3 regions of the Streptomyces sp. NPDC059009 genome follow, and region 3 is predicted to be linked to each of the others. Evidence: riboswitches for the same ligand, from Rfam matches in the RefSeq annotation. Region 3 holds a riboswitch; each other region holds the start of a gene.
What was found. Region 3 has a riboswitch for thiamine pyrophosphate ahead of thiO (glycine oxidase ThiO). Riboswitches for the same ligand answer to the same signal wherever they lie in the genome.

Region 1 (5,047 bases), on a different contig from region 3:
CGCAGTTCGACGACGAGCCGTTCGCGCAGCGACCGGTCGAGCTGGCCGAGCGGCTCGTCCAGCATCAGCAGCCGGGGCCGGGGGGCGAGCGCACGGGCCAGGGCGACGCGCTGCTGCTCGCCGCCGGAGAGCGTGGCGACGGCCCTCCTCTCGGCGCCGGGCAGCCCGACGAGGGCGAGCAACTCCCGTACGCGTACGTCCTGTTCGGACTTCGAGACGCCATGCATGCGCAGCCCGAAGGACACATTGCCGCCCACGTCCCGCTGCGGGAACAGCTGGTGGTCCTGGAACATCAGGCCCACGCCCCGCTTGTGCGCGGGCACCCCGCCCTGGTCGCGGCCGTCCAGGACGACCCGGCCGCCGTCGAGGCCCTGGAGCCCCGCGACGGCCCGCAGCAGCGTCGACTTGCCGCTGCCGCTGGGCCCGAGCACGCACACGGTCTCGTGCTCGGCGACGGACAAGTCCACGGCGTCGAGCGCGGCCCGCTCCCCGAACCGCACCGTCGCGTCCGCGAGCGTCAGCAAGGCCATCAGAACTCTCCCGTGGTGCGTTCGGTCCGGATCCGTTCGAGGAGCAGCAGCGACACCGCGCACACCGCCATGAGGATCGTCGAAAGGGCCATCGCCTGGCCGTAGTTGAGGTCGCCTGCCCGTCCGAGCAGCCGCGCCACGGCGACCGGCAGGGTCGGGTTGTCGGGCCGGGCGATGAACACGGTGGCGCCGAACTCGCCGAGCGACACGGCGAAGGCGAACCCGGCGGCGATCAGCAGCGCCCGCCGCACCATCGGCAGGTCGACCTCCCGCCAGGCCCGCAGCGGCGACGCCCCGAGCACGGCGGCCGCCTCCCGCAGCCGCCCGTCCACGGCCCGCAGCACGGGCAGCATGGTGCGCACCACGAACGGGACCCCCACCAGCGCCTGGGCGAGCGGCACCAGGATCCATGAGGAGCGCAGGTCGAGCGGCGGCTCGTCCAGGGTGATCAGGAAGCCGAAGCCGACGGTTACGGCCGACACCCCGAGCGGCAGCATCAGCAGCGCGTCGAAGCCCCGTACGAGCCGCCCCGCCTTCCGGGTGAGCGCGGCGGCCGCCAGCCCGCCGATGACGACGGCGATGGCGGTGGCCGCGAGGGCGTACTGGAGGGAGTTGCCGATCGCGTCGATCGGCGGCACCAGGAACGCCCCGCCCTCCGCCGACGTCAACTCCCTGAAGTACAGCAGCCCGAAGCCGTCGGGCCCGTCGAAGGAGCGCTGCACGAGGACGCCGAGCGGCAGCAGGATCAGCACGACGATCGTGGCGAGGACGAACGCGAGCAGCGTCCACTGCCCCGCCCCGCGCGGCCGCCGCGCCACCGCCGCCGCGGAGACGAGCTTCAGGGCGCTCTCCCGCCGCCGCACCGTCCAGGCGTGCACGGCGAGGATCAGTCCGACCGCCGCGAACTGGACGAGGGTGAGCACGGCGGCCGTCGGCAGGTCGAGGAGCTGCGCGGTCTGCCGGTAGATCTCCACCTCGAGGGTGGAGTAGGCGGGCCCGCCGAGGATCTGCACGATGCCGAACGACGTGAAGGTGAAGAGGAACACCATCAGTGCGGCGGCGGCCACGGCGGGCGCGAGCGCGGGCAGCGTCACCGTCCGCCAGGCCCGCCACCGGGAGGCGCCGAGCATCCGCGCGGCCTCCTCCTGGCGCGGGTCGAGCTGCGACCAGAGCCCGCCCACCGTCCGTACGACGACGGCGTAGTTGAAGAAGACGTGCGCGAGGAGGATCGCCCACACCGTGGTGTCCAGGCGCACCCCCCACCACTCGTCGAGGAGCCCGCCGCGCCCGAGCAGCGCCAGGAACGCCGTGCCGACGACGACGGTCGGCAGCACGAACGGCACGGTGACGACGGCCCGCAGCACCTGCTTGCCGGGAAACTCGAAGCGCGCGAAGACATAGGCGCCGGGGAGCGCGATCAGCAGCGTGAGCGCGGTCGAGGCGAGCGCCTGCCAGGTCGTGAACCACAGCACGTCCCGGATGTCACCCTGCCCGAGCACATCCGCGATCCGCCCGAACTGCCAGGCCCCGCCGGCCTTCAGCCCGCGCGCGACGATCGCCGCGACGGGATAGGCGAAGAACACCGCGAAGAACGCGACGGGCACGGCCATCAGCCCGAGCCGCACCGCGCTCCCACGCCAACCCCCTTCACGGGCCTCACGGCCCTTCGGGGCTACTTCTGTACGAGCGAGGTCCACGACTTGACCCACGCGTCACGGTTGTCGGCGATCTTCTTGGGCGCCATGGTCTCCGGCTGGACGGTCGCACCGAACTTGGTGAACAGCTCCGGCACCTTCGCGTCCTTGAGCGCGGGCTTCACGAACATGTTGAGCGGCATGTCCTCCTGGAACTTCTTGCTGATCAGGAAGTCGAGGAGCGCCTTGCCGCCCTTCTCGTTCTTCGCGCCGTCGAGCAGCCCCGCGAACTCGATCTGCCTGAAGCACGTCCCGGTGGCGACGCCGGTGGGCGCCTCCTTGGGCTGCGGCTTGGCGTAGAGGACCTCGACGGGCGGCGACGAGGCGTAGGAGACGACGAGCGGCCGGTCGCCCTTGGCCTTCTTGCCCCCGGCGGACCCGGAGAACTCCTCGTTGTACGCCTGCTCCCAGCCGTCGACGACCTTGACGCCGTTGGCGTCGAGCTTCTTCCAGTAGTCCTGCCAGCCGTCGTCGCCGTACTTGGCGGCGGTGGCGAGCATGAAGCCGAGCCCCGGCGAGGACGTGGCGACGTTCTCCGTCACGAGCAGATTCTTGTACTGGGGCTTGATCAGGTCGTCGAAGGACTTCGGCGGCGCCAGCTTGTGGTCGGCGAAGTACTTCTTGTCGTAGTTGACGCAGATGTCACCGGTGTCGACGGGCGTGACGCGGTGCTTGCCCCGGTCGAGCTGCAGGTCGGCCGGGATCCCGGAGAGCCCCTTCGCCTCGTACGGGGTGAAGACGCCCTGGTCGAGGGCGCGGGACAGGAGCGTGTTGTCGACGCCGAAGAAGACGTCGCCCTGCGGGTTGCCCTTGCTGAGGACGGCCTTGTTGACGGCCTCTCCGGCGTCGCCGCTCTTGAGGATGTGGACCTTGTAGCCGGACTGCTTCTCGAAGTCCTTCAGGACGTCCTTCGACACGTTGAAGGACTCGTGGGTCACGAGCGTCACGTCCTTGGAGTCAGCCTTCGACCCGCTGTCGGAGCTGCCGCACGCGGAGACGGCGACGAGCCCGAGCCCCACGGCAACGGCGCCGACACAGACCTTCTTGGTCCTGATCCTGGTCCTGCTGGTGGTGCTCACTGAGTTCATTCCTCCTGGGGTGACCAGGAGAAGACGCGGCCCTGCCCGGGATCCCCGAAGGGTTCCCGGGCAGGGCGCAACAGCTTGATGAGTGGTGACCGAACTTCCTACCCGGAATGACCCGGGCAAGGTTCAGAGGGTCTGCGGCCCGCCTGTCCCCGGCTGCCGCACTCTCAGCGCTGTGGCGCTCCCCTGTCGGAATATGCAGATGTGTTTCGGCCAGACTACCGCGCGGCGCCCTATCGCTCGGCGGCGGCGAGCTGCCCGCACGCCCCGTCGATCTCCTGACCACGGGTGTCCCGGATGGTGACGGGCACCCCGTGGGCGGCGATGGCCTCGACGAACGCCTTCTCGTCCTCGGGCCGCGACGCGGTCCACTTGGACCCCGGCGTCGGGTTCAGCGGAATCAGATTCACATGGACGGGCTTGCCCTTGAGCAGCCGCCCGAGCCGGTCACCGCGCCACGCCTGGTCGTTGATGTCCCGGATCAGCGCGTACTCGATGGACAGCCGGCGCCCCGACTTGGCGGCGTACTCCCATCCGGCGTCCATCACTTCCCGCACCTTCCACCGCGTATTGACCGGTACGAGGGTGTCGCGCAGCTCGTCGTCCGGCGCGTGCAGCGAGATGGCGAGGCGGCACTTGAAGCCCTCGTCGGCGAAGCGGTGGATGGCCGGGACGAGCCCGACCGTCGACACGGTGATGCCGCGCTGCGAGAGCCCGAGACCGTCGGGCTCCGGGTCGGTCAGCGCACGAATGGCTTGCACGACCCGCTTGTAGTTGGCGAGCGGCTCCCCCATGCCCATGAACACGATGTTGGACAGCCTGGCCGGTCCGCCGGGAATCTCCCCGTCCCGCAGCGCCCGCATCCCGTCGACGATCTGGTGGACGATCTCGGCGGTGGACAGGTTCCGGTCGAGCCCGGCCTGCCCCGTCGCACAGAACGGGCAGTTCATCCCGCATCCGGCCTGGGAGCTGATGCACATGGTGACCCGGTCGGGATAGCGCATCAGCACCGACTCGACGAGCGTCCCGTCGAACAGCCGCCACAGGGTCTTGCGGGTGGTGTCGTCGTCACAGCTGATGTGCCGCACCACCGACATCAGCTCGGGAAGCAGCGCCTCCTGCAGCTTGCCGCGCGCGGCCGCCGGAATGTCCGTCCACTGGTCCGGGTCGTGGGCGTACCGCGCGAAGTAGTGCTGCGAGAGCTGTTTGGCGCGGAACGGCTTCTCGCCGATGGCGGCGACGGCTTCCTTGCGCTCGGCGGGCGTGAGGTCGGCGAGGTGCCGCGGGGGCTTCTTGGCTCCGCGGGGCGCGACAAAGGTGAGTTCTCCGGGCTTAGGCATGGCTCTACCAGTGTCGCAGATGCCCGCCCCTGCCTCACTCGGCCGCCGAGAGGGCCCCTGCGGCCCCGGAAAAATCCCTCAGCTGAAGATCCCGCCGATCACCACGGCGACCCGAGAGCCGTACTCCTTCCACCGGTGCGAGGTCCGGCAGTACTGCCGCGGCCTGCGCCGCCCGCCCTGACCGATCAGCGTCTTGCACCACTTGCACGGCAGGTCCCCGTGATAGGTGCCGTCCTTCTCCACTCGCGCCCGCCCCATGAGCGGGGACCTTACGTCAACGAGCCCCCGTTCCGAGCGGAACGGGGGCTCTCAGTTGATCACAGGACCAAGATCACGACCCCGGGCAAGGCGCCCGGCCTCATCCGGACCCGCCCGGTCTCACCCGGACCCGACGAACG
Region 2 (5,047 bases), on a different contig from region 3:
TGATGACACCGGTCTTCACGTCGTCGCGGTTGGGCAGACCCAGGTGCTCCTTCGGCGTCACGTAGCAGAGCATCGCCGTGCCCCACCAGCCGATCATCGCGGCGCCGATGCCGGAGGTGATGTGGTCGTAGGCGGGCGCGATGTCCGTGGTGAGCGGGCCGAGCGTGTAGAACGGCGCCTCCTCGCAGATCTCCTGCTGAAGGTCGATGTTCTCCTTGATCTTGTGCATCGGGACATGGCCCGGGCCCTCGATCATCGTCTGCACGTTGTGCCGCTTGGCGATGGTGTTGAGCTCGCCGAGCGTCCGCAGCTCCGCGAACTGCGCCTCGTCGTTGGCGTCCGCGATCGAGCCGGGCCGCAGGCCGTCACCGAGCGAGTACGTCACGTCGTACGCGGCGAGGATCTCGCAGAGCTCCTCGAAGTTCTCGTAGAGGAAGCTCTCCTTGTGGTGCGCGAGGCACCAGGCCGCCATGATCGAGCCGCCGCGCGAGACGATGCCGGTCTTGCGGCGCGCGGTGAGCGGGACGTACGGGAGGCGCACGCCCGCGTGCACCGTCATGTAGTCCACACCCTGCTCGGCCTGCTCGATGACCGTGTCCTTGTAGATCTCCCAGGTCAGCTCCTCGGCGCGGCCGTCGACCTTCTCCAGGGCCTGGTAGAGCGGCACGGTGCCGATCGGCACGGGGGAGTTGCGCAGGACCCACTCGCGGGTGGTGTGGATGTTGCGGCCGGTGGAGAGGTCCATGACCGTGTCGGCGCCCCACTTGGTGGCCCAGGTCATCTTGTCCACCTCCTCCTCGATGGAGGACGTGACCGCGGAGTTGCCGATGTTGGCGTTCACCTTCACCAGGAACCGCTTGCCGATGATCATCGGCTCGATCTCGGGGTGGTTGACGTTGGCGGGGATCACCGCGCGACCGGCGGCGACCTCCTCGCGGACCACCTCGGGGTCGATGTTCTCGCGGATCCCGATGAACTCCATCTCGGGAGTGATCTCCCCGCGCCGGGCGTACGCGAGCTGCGTCACGGCCTTCCCGTCCCGGCCCCGGCGGGGCTGGCGCGGACGGCCGGGGAAGACCGCGTCGAGGTTCTTCAGGCCACCGCGGGGCGAGGTGTGCTTGATCCCGTCGTCCTCAGGGCGGGGCGGGCGCCCCACGTACTCCTCGGTGTCGCCCCGGGCGATGATCCAGTTCTCGCGCAGCGGCGTGAGGCCCCTGCGCACGTCGGTGTCGGCGGCCGGGTCGGTGTACGGGCCCGAAGTGTCGTACAGCGTCACGGCCTTGCCGTTGGTGAGGTGCACCTGCCGGACCGGCACCCGCAGATCGGGGCGCGAGCCCTCGATGTACGCCTTGTGCCAGCCGATGGACGTCCCGGCCTCGTCGTTCTGCTGCTGCGTCGAGGCAGGCGTGCGTGCGTCCGATGTGGTCATGAGACCTACTCCCTACGCCGGCATTACCCGGTAACAGGTTCGGCGGTCGACGCAGCGGATTCCGTACCGGCTTGTGCCGATGTCGTACGGAGTTCAGCGCCCTCTCAGCCCGGTGCTCCGAGCTCCCGCGATTGCAAAGGTGCCCCCACGCTAGCGTCATACCGGGCGCGCTGAACAGAGGGCCCCCACCGTTCTTGCGATGATCGGGCCGTGACCAGTACCCAGCCACCGCCCCCGGGGCCCCCGTCCGGCCCGCCGTCCGGCCCGCCGACCAGGCCACCGGGCCAGGACGCGCACGGGCACGGCCACTCCCACAGCCACGGTCCGGCCGCCCCGGTCTCGCGCCATCTGCGCAAGGTCATCGCCGCCGTCCTGATCCCCTTCGCGACGGCGGTCGTCGTGGGCCTCGCGGTGCTGTGGCCCGGCGGCACGCCCGCCCATGAGCGGACCGGTGTCGGCTTCGACCGGCAGACGCAGTCCGCGACGGTGACCGAGGTCGAGAAGGTCTCCTGCAAGGACGTGAACGCCTCGCAGACCCCGCCCAACGGCGACACCTCCACCGCCGAGGGCCGGACCGCTCAGCAACGGGCGGACGGGACCTGCGAGAAGGCCACGATCAAGGTGACCAGCGGCAAGGACAAGGGCCGCACCTTCACGGAGATCGTCCAGCCGGACTCGCCCCGGAAGCTGCACCAGGGCCAGGGCGTGGTGGTCGCCTACGAGCCGAAGGCCCCCAAGAACCTGCAGTACTCGGTCACCGACGTGAACCGCAAGGTCCCCATGGCGCTGCTCGCCGGGATCTTCGCCCTCGCCGTGGTCGTCGTGGGCCGGATGCGGGGCCTCATGGCCCTGATCGCCCTCGCGGTGAGCTTCCTGATCCTGACCTTCTTCATCCTGCCCGCGATCCTGCAGGGCTCGAACCCGCTGGTCGTCGCGGTGGTCGGGGCGAGCGCCATCATGCTGATCGCGCTCTATATGTGCCATGGACTCACGGCCCGCACCTCCGTCGCGGTCATCGGCACCCTCATCTCCCTCCTGTTGATCGGACTCCTCGGCTCCGTCTTCATCGGCTGGGCCGCCCTGACCGGCAACACGGACGACAACACCGGCCTCATCCACGGCCTCTACCCGTCCATCGACATGAGCGGCCTGCTCCTCGCGGGCGTCATCATCGGCTCGCTCGGCGTCCTGGACGATGTGACGGTGACCCAGACCTCCGCCGTCTGGGAACTCCACCAGGCCAACCCGACGATGGGCTGGCGCGGCCTCTACCGCGCGGGCATCCGCATCGGCCGCGACCACATCGCCTCGGTCGTCAACACCCTCGTCCTGGCGTACGCGGGTGCGGCCCTGCCCTTGCTGCTGCTCTTCTCGGTGGCACAGAGCAGCGTCGGCACGGTGGCCAACAGCGAGCTGGTCGCCGAGGAGATCGTGCGCACCCTCGTCGGCTCCATCGGCCTGGTCGCCTCGGTGCCGGTGACCACCGCCCTCGCGGCCCTGGTGGTCTCCGCCGACCGCTCGGGCTCCCTGGCCGGGGCGGCCCCCACGACTGCGGGGGGCCGCCCGGGGCGCGGCGGCGGAAGGGGGCGCCGCCGCAAGCGCTGACCGCTGCTTCCCCGGCCTTCGCGGGGGGCGCGTCGGCAAAATGCACCGATCTGCCATCCCGCGGTGCCGGTTGAACCAAGGTCAGCCCGCGCTCTGCTCGGCGAGGATCCGGTCGAGCGCCTCGTCGAGGTGGGTGTCGAAGCCGGCAAGGGCCCGCTCCTGGCCCAGCGGCACCAGCTTGTCCGTACGGTCGAGGAAGGCGAGCAGCGGCGGGATCCCGGCCCGGAACAGCGCCTGGTCACCGCCCACTTGCAGACGGATCAGGACCTCGTCGAGCAGGTCCGGGTCGGTGGGCGCGATGTGCACGTCCCCGTCCCCGCACGGCCTGCCCACCCCGTCGACCAGCAGCTCCCGGCCGAAGGCCCAGGTCACGGGGGCATCGCCGGGGAGGTGGAAGGTCAGGCGCACGGCATAGGGGTCACGCGTCTCGTAGCGCAGCTCCACCGGAATACGGAACGACAGTTCCTCGGAAACGAGGAAGCTCATCATGACCTCTGCCTGGACCGACTCACGCATCGCCTACCCCGTCATTGCCATCACATGGCCAGGAACCAACTCCCTGACACTGCTGGCATCTTGCTTAACGTGCACACCAAATCACAAGGAGTGAGTTTTCAGATGCTGATAGAGAAGGCGAGTGTCCCTAGTAGCTTTCCGATCTCACTCTGCAACTGCCTGGCTGCGGGGAGTAGTCGATCGGCTTGATTGGACGGAAGGGAAATGGCCATCGTGGCGGCCGTGTTTCCCGCGGTGATGGGGATCGCGGCGCAGACCGTGCCGAGCGCGTACTCCTGTCGCTCCACGATCGGCTGCATCCGCCGCATGCCGTCGAGCCGCCGCAGGAAGGTCCGGTGGTCACGGACCGAGTACCGGGTGATGGACTGCACGGGGTAGCGGTCGAGGTGGTCCTGGCGCTCCTCGTCGCCGAGTTGGCCGAGGAGGCACTGGCCGATCGCGTGGGCGTGCCCGGTCTCCCGGAAGTCGGCCCACTCCTCCACGGCCGGATTGGCGGGGGTGTCCGCGACGCCCACGACCTCGATCTCGCCCTCGCGGTAGACGGCGAAGTAGACCGGGACACCGATGGCGTCCCGCCAGTGCTCCAGGGCTTTGCCGATCATGCCGAGACGATGGTGCCGCGCTCCGCTGCTGCTCAGCTGCTCGGACGCTTCGCCGAGCACGAACACGCCCTTCTCGCGCCGGAGATAGCCCTCGTGCGTCAGCGTGCGCAGCAGGTGGTACGCCGTGGGGAGGGCGAGCCCGGATTCCCGGGCCAACTGCTTTGCGGGGGCGCCGTACTGGTGCGACGAGGCGGCTTCCAGGAGCCGCATCGCACGTTGCACGGAGCCGATGAGGGTGGGGGCCACGGGAGCGGGTGGCGCCCCCAACTGCCCTTCGTCGAGGGGCCGTGCGTCGCCGGCCGGAAGGGCAGCGGACGTGGTGTCAACCATGGCCAAGGTTCACTCCCGAAGCGCGTGGGGGTTTCCGCCCGTGCCCGGGAAACACGGGAGAGGGTGGTGCGCCCGCCGGCGGGGCTCGCCCCGCGTCGGTTTTCGGACTCTAACCCTTGGCCACCGCTCCCCGGCGCGCTGCCGGGAAACTTCCCCCGCCTGAGCGAACCGTTGCCAGACGTCACCAATCGCTGCGCGACGAGGACGAGCCGGATATGAACTTCCGTACGACGTAGATGAGTCCGCCGACCAGGGCGACGAAGATGAGCACCTTGAAGAGCAGGCCGATCACGAATCCGACGACGCTCGCTATCAGCCCGCCGAACACGACCAGGGCGATGACCGGCACCGCGATCCACTTCACCCACCACGGCATGCCCGCGAAGATCTCCCGCATTGCCATCGTCCTTACCTCTCTCCTCTGCATCGCTGCATCCACGCGCTCCGCACTGTCGCTTCCGGGCGCTTCTCCGACTTTCTGCATTCGATGCTAGGCGGGGAAAGGGCGCTGCGGGGCCCTCGGGTCCCTTGTCCTCCCCTGATGCTTTCCCCTAGGGAACCCCGA
Region 3 (5,047 bases):
CGCGCCGATCGCGATGACCACCACCGACGGCATCAGCACACCGATGACCACGCCGAGGAAGCCGACGAAGGCGAGCAGCCGCCACCGAAGGCGCGCCTTGTACTGCAGCAGCACCTCACCCAGCAGCCACAGCGCGACGAATCCGAACGCGATGTAGAGGACCGTCCAGCCCATGTACGCCCCTCTCCCCTACGGCCGCCGCCCCGTGCGTGGATACGGCCGGTCAGGCCCGCTGGTGGTGCAGGCCCAGGTTCTCGTAGATTTCCAGCGTCGCCGTGGAGTTGTTGAGCGTGATGAAGTGCAGCCCCGGCACACCCTCGGCCAGCAGCCGCGCGCAGAACTCCGTCGCGAACTCGATGCCAATGGAGCGTACAGCGGCCGGATCGTCTTTGGCTGTGAGGATGCGCTCTTTCAGCTCGGGCGGGAACGACGCGTTGCTGAGCTGCGGCAGTCGTTCGAGCTGGCGCACGTTGGTCACCGGCATCAGTTCCGGGATGATCGGGGTGTCACAGCCCGCGGCCGCCACCCGGTCGCGCAGGCGCAGATATTCCTCGGGGTGGAAGAACATCTGCGTGATCGCGTAGTCCGCGCCGGCCCGGCACTTGTCGACGAAGTGCCGCACGTCGGTGTCCCAGTCGGCCGACCGCGGGTGCATGGCCGGGAAGGCCGCGACGCCGACGCAGAAGTCGCCGGATTCCTTGATCAGTTCGACGAGTTCGGCCGCGTACGTGAGTCCCTGGGGGTGCGCGACCCACTCGCCCATCGGGTCGCCCGGCGGGTCTCCGCGCACGGCGAGCATGTTCCGGATCCCCGCATCGGCGTACTGGCCGATGATGTTGCGCAGCTCGGCGACCGAGTGTTCGACGGCGGTGATGTGGGCGACCGGCGTGAGCGTCGTGTCGGCGACGATCTGCTGGGTCTCCTTGACGGTGCCCGCGCGCGTGGAGCCACCGGCCCCGTAGGTGACGGAGACGAAGTCGGGCGTGACGGCCTCGACCCGGCGCAGCGCGTTCCACAGGTTGCGCTCGCCCTTGGGGGTTTTCGGCGCGGAGAACTCGAACGAGTACGTCGCGTTGCCGGTCGCGAGCATGTCCCGCACGGTGCGGGCGCGATCAGTCCAGGTGGAAGCGGTGCCAAAGGCCATACCGGCAGGTTACTGACAGATTCCGGCCGCCCCTAATCCCCGTCCACCTTGCGGACAGGAGTACGAGCCTTCCCGGCCAGCACGTTCAGGGTCCGTTCAGTTCGGGCGGGGGGGGACAGGCGGCGGCAACCGCGCGTGGGTCCGGTCGCGCTCAGAGCTCGCGCAGGCGCTTCGCGAACTCCGCGGCCGCGGCACCCGGGTCGTCCGCCTCCGTGATGGCGCGCACCACGACGACGCGGCGGGCGCCCGCTTCGACGACCTCGTCCAGGTTGCCCGCGTCGATGCCGCCGATCGCGAACCAGGGGCGGTCCGTGCCCAGGGACGCCGTGTAGCGGACCAGGTCGAGCCCCGGGGCGTGCCGCCCCGGCTTGGTGGGCGTCGGCCAGCAGGGGCCGGTGCAGAAGTAGTCCACGCCCTCCTGGACGGCGGCCGCGGCGGCCTCGGACTCGGCGTGCGTGGAGCGGCCGACGAGGACGTCGTCGCTGGTGGCGCCGAGGATGGCGCGGGCCGCGGGGACGGGCAGGTCGCCCTGGCCCAGGTGCAGCACGTCGGCGCCGATCGCGTGGGCGACGTCCGCGCGGTCGTTCACCGCGAGGAGCTTGCCGTGGCGGCGGGCGGCGTCCGCGAAGACCTGGAGGTGCTCCAGCTCCTCGGCGGCCTCCATGCCCTTGTCGCGCAGCTGCACGATGTCGACGCCGCCCGCCAGGACGGCATCCAGGAACTCGGGGAGGTCGCCCTGGCGCTTGCGCGCGTCCACGCACAGGTAGAGCCGGGCGTCGGCGAGCCGTGCGGCCGCGGGCTTGGTGGCCATGAAGAGGTCCCCCCGTTGTCGGTGTCCGTGTCAGTGGCGCACGGGCCGTCTTCCACGCGGAAGCGCGGCCCGTACGCCGGGCGGTGTGTTCAGGTTCGGATCAAACGGCGAGCGCCTGAGCGCGGCGCTTCACCTCCGTGCCGCGATTCTCGCTCAGGGCCTGCGCGGGGGTGCCGGGCAGGGTCGGGTCGGGGGTGAAGAGCCACTCCAGGGCCTCTTCGTCGGTGAAACCGTCGTCCCGCAGGAGCGTCAGAGTGCCGACGAGGCCCTTGACGACCTTGTCGCCGTCGATGAAGGCGGCCGGCACCTGGAGCGTGCGGTTCTCTCCACGGCGTACGGCGATCAGCTGGCCCTCCTTGACCAGCTGCCGCACGCGCGTCACCTCGACGTCGAGCATCTCCGCGATGTCGGGGAGGTGGAGCCAGGCGGGGACGAGAGCATCGGTCTTTGCGTCAATCTCGGTCACGGATCAAGCGTGCCATCTCCTGGCGGAGGGCGGAACCGGGGATGGGGCAGCCGGACATTTCGGGTGCCCCATCCTCGGGGTGAGGGGACTCGTTCGGGCCTTCGGCCCGTCCCTAGGGGGTGCCGCCCAGGGTTCGTTTCCTGCCGCCTGGGCGGTGGGGGTTGCTCGCGCAGTCCCCCGCGCCCCTGTAGGGCGCCCTTCAGATCACGGCTAGAGCACGGCCTTCTTCAGCGGCACCGACGGGTCCGCCGTCAGGGATCGGTCCAGGCGGGCCGCCTGTTCGATCAGCTTTCTGCCCTGGGCCAGGTCCCGGGGGCGGCCCACCGTGAGCACGGCCGCCAGCGTGCCCTCGCGGAGCCAGCAGACCGTCCAGGCCAGGCCCGTCGGGTCGCCGCGCCAGATCAGTTCGTCGGCGGTGGCGTGGTGGCCCGCGTACTGGACGAAGCGGCCGAACTGCTCGGACCAGAAGTACGGCACCGGGTCGTACGCCGCCGGGGTCTCTCCGATGATGTTGGCCGCCACCGTGCGCGGGCCCTGGAGGGCGTTGTCCCAGTGGTGGACGAGGAGGCGCTCTCCGTAGCGGCCCGACGGGAAGGACGCGCAGTCGCCGACCGCGTAGACGTCGGGCTCCGAGGTGCGCAGGTGGTCGTCGGTGACGATCTCGCGGTGGGTGCCGAGCGCGATGCCGGAGTCGGCGAGCCAGTCCGTGGCGGGGCGGGCGCCGATGCCGACGACGACGGCGCCCGCGGGCAGCCGGGTCCCGTCGTCGAGGATCACGGCGCCCTCCTCGACGCGCTCCACGCGCGCGTGGGTGCGCAGCACCGCTCCGGAGGCCGCGTACCAGTCGGCCATGGGCGCCGCGACCTCGGCGGGCAGCGCCCCGGCGAGCGGCCGGTCCGCGGCCTCGACGACGGTGACCGCACAGCCCGCCTCGCGCGCGGCGGTGGCGAACTCGGCGCCGATCCAGCCCGCCCCGACGACCACGATGTCGTGCTGCTCGGCGAGGACCGGACGCAACCGCTCCGCGTCGTCGAGGGTGCGCAGCAGATGGACGCCGGGGACCGCGGCGGCGTGCGGCAGCTGGATGGGTTCGGCGCCGGTGGCGATGACGAGGACGTCGTACGGGACCGGGCCCGCCGCCGTGTCCAGCTCATGGTCCGCGGGACGCACCCCGGTGACCGTGCGGCCGAGGCTCACCTCGATCCCGAGGGCCTCGAAGTCGACGTCGAAGGCCGAGCCCTCGGCCTTGCCGAGCAGCACCGCCTTGGACAGCGGCGGCCGGTCGTACGGCTGGTGGGGCTCCGCCCCGATCAGCGTGACCGCACCGGCGAATCCTTGTTCGCGCAGGGCCACGGCGGTCTGCACACCGGCCATGCCCGCGCCTACGACGACGACCCTCTGCTGCTCGCTCACCCGATCACTGTAGGACGGCCGCCGACGCCGCATTCAGAGCCGGGGAACGAGATCTCTGACACACCGTCACTGTCCGCCGTCGACCGGCTCCCCTTACTGCCGTCGGGGCCGACGGGCTAGGGTGGCCCGTGCAGAGCACTCGCGGGAGCCCGGGCGCAACGGGCTGAGAGGGAGGCTGAAGCGGCCTCCGACCGTACGAACCTGATCCGGGTCATGCCGGCGAAGGGAGGGGCTGGACGCCCATGCATTCACGTACGACACCGCGTACGGCGGAGGTCAGCGGACCGCCGCGTACGACAGCGGACGTCCTCGTCGTCGGGGGCGGCATCATCGGTCTGGTCACGGCCTGGCGGGCGGCGCAGCGCGGGCTCGCCACCGCCGTCGTGGACCCGGCGCCGGGCGGCGGCGCGGCGCAGGTCGCGGCGGGCATGCTGGCCGCGGTCACCGAACTCCACTACGGCGAGCAGACGCTGCTCGGCCTCAACGTCGCCTCCGCCGAGCGCTATCCGGCCTTCGCCGCGGAGCTCACGGAGGCGACCGGGCAGGACCTCGGCTACCGCGCCTGCGGCACCCTCGCCGTCGCGCTCGACGCCGACGACCGCGCCCATCTGCGCGAACTCCACGCCCTGCAGCGCCAGTCGGGGCTCACCTCGGAGTGGCTGACCGGCCGCGAGTGCCGCCGCCTGGAACCGATGCTCGCGCCGGGTGTGCGCGGCGGACTCCGGGTCGACGGCGACCACCAGGTGGACCCGCGCCGACTGGCCGCCGCGCTGCTGGTGGCCTGTGAGCGGGCGGGGGTCGTCTTCCACCGCGACTGGGCCGAGCGCCTGTCGGTCGTGGGGAGCCGGGCGACCGGTGTGGTGCTCGCGGACGGCACCGAGCTGAGCGGGGGCGTCACCGTGCTCGCCGCGGGCAGCCTCAGCGGGCGGCTCGCGGGCGTCCCCGAGGGGGTCCTGCCGCCGGTGCGGCCGGTGAAGGGGCAGGTGCTGAGGCTCACGGTGCCGCGCAGCCACGCGCCGTTCCTGAGCCGCACCGTGCGCGCCGTCGTCCGCGGCAGCCACGTCTACCTGGTGCCGCGCGAGAACGGCGAGCTGGTCGTCGGCGCCACCAGCGAGGAGCTGGGCTGGGACACGACCGTCACCGCGGGCGGCGTCTACGAACTGCTGCGGGACGCCCATGAGCTGGTGCCCGGCATCACGGAGCTGCCGCTCAC

Region 1: another riboswitch for thiamine pyrophosphate. It lies ahead of ACFWYM_RS11460 (thiamine ABC transporter substrate binding subunit); the one in region 3 lies ahead of thiO (glycine oxidase ThiO).
Region 2: another riboswitch for thiamine pyrophosphate. It lies ahead of thiC (phosphomethylpyrimidine synthase ThiC); the one in region 3 lies ahead of thiO (glycine oxidase ThiO).

Annotation. Positions count from the first base shown of each region.
Region 1 covers NZ_JBHYJB010000009.1:131,228-136,274, reverse strand. The annotation lists gene ACFWYM_RS11470 (ABC transporter ATP-binding protein) at 1-530, opposite strand, end outside; gene ACFWYM_RS11465 (ABC transporter permease) at 530-2,227, opposite strand; gene ACFWYM_RS11460 (thiamine ABC transporter substrate binding subunit) at 2,203-3,312, opposite strand; TPP riboswitch at 3,390-3,507, opposite strand; gene rlmN (23S rRNA (adenine(2503)-C(2))-methyltransferase RlmN) at 3,543-4,649, opposite strand; gene ACFWYM_RS11450 (hypothetical protein) at 4,728-4,907, opposite strand; gene ACFWYM_RS11445 (phosphatidate cytidylyltransferase) at 5,028-5,047, opposite strand, start outside.
Region 2 covers NZ_JBHYJB010000002.1:187,733-192,779, forward strand. The annotation lists gene thiC (phosphomethylpyrimidine synthase ThiC) at 1-1,429, opposite strand, end outside; TPP riboswitch at 1,422-1,568, opposite strand; gene ACFWYM_RS02695 (YibE/F family protein) at 1,640-3,034, shown strand; gene ACFWYM_RS02700 (SsgA family sporulation/cell division regulator) at 3,116-3,550, opposite strand; gene ACFWYM_RS02705 (IclR family transcriptional regulator) at 3,649-4,374, opposite strand; gene ACFWYM_RS02710 (DUF5326 family protein) at 4,664-4,879, opposite strand.
Region 3 covers NZ_JBHYJB010000028.1:26,435-31,481, reverse strand. The annotation lists gene ACFWYM_RS26200 (hypothetical protein) at 1-174, opposite strand, end outside; gene metF (methylenetetrahydrofolate reductase [NAD(P)H]) at 224-1,144, opposite strand; gene thiE (thiamine phosphate synthase) at 1,296-1,955, opposite strand; gene ACFWYM_RS26185 (Rv2175c family DNA-binding protein) at 2,056-2,421, opposite strand; gene ACFWYM_RS26180 (NAD(P)/FAD-dependent oxidoreductase) at 2,632-3,867, opposite strand; TPP riboswitch at 3,966-4,079, shown strand; gene thiO (glycine oxidase ThiO) at 4,077-5,047, shown strand, end outside.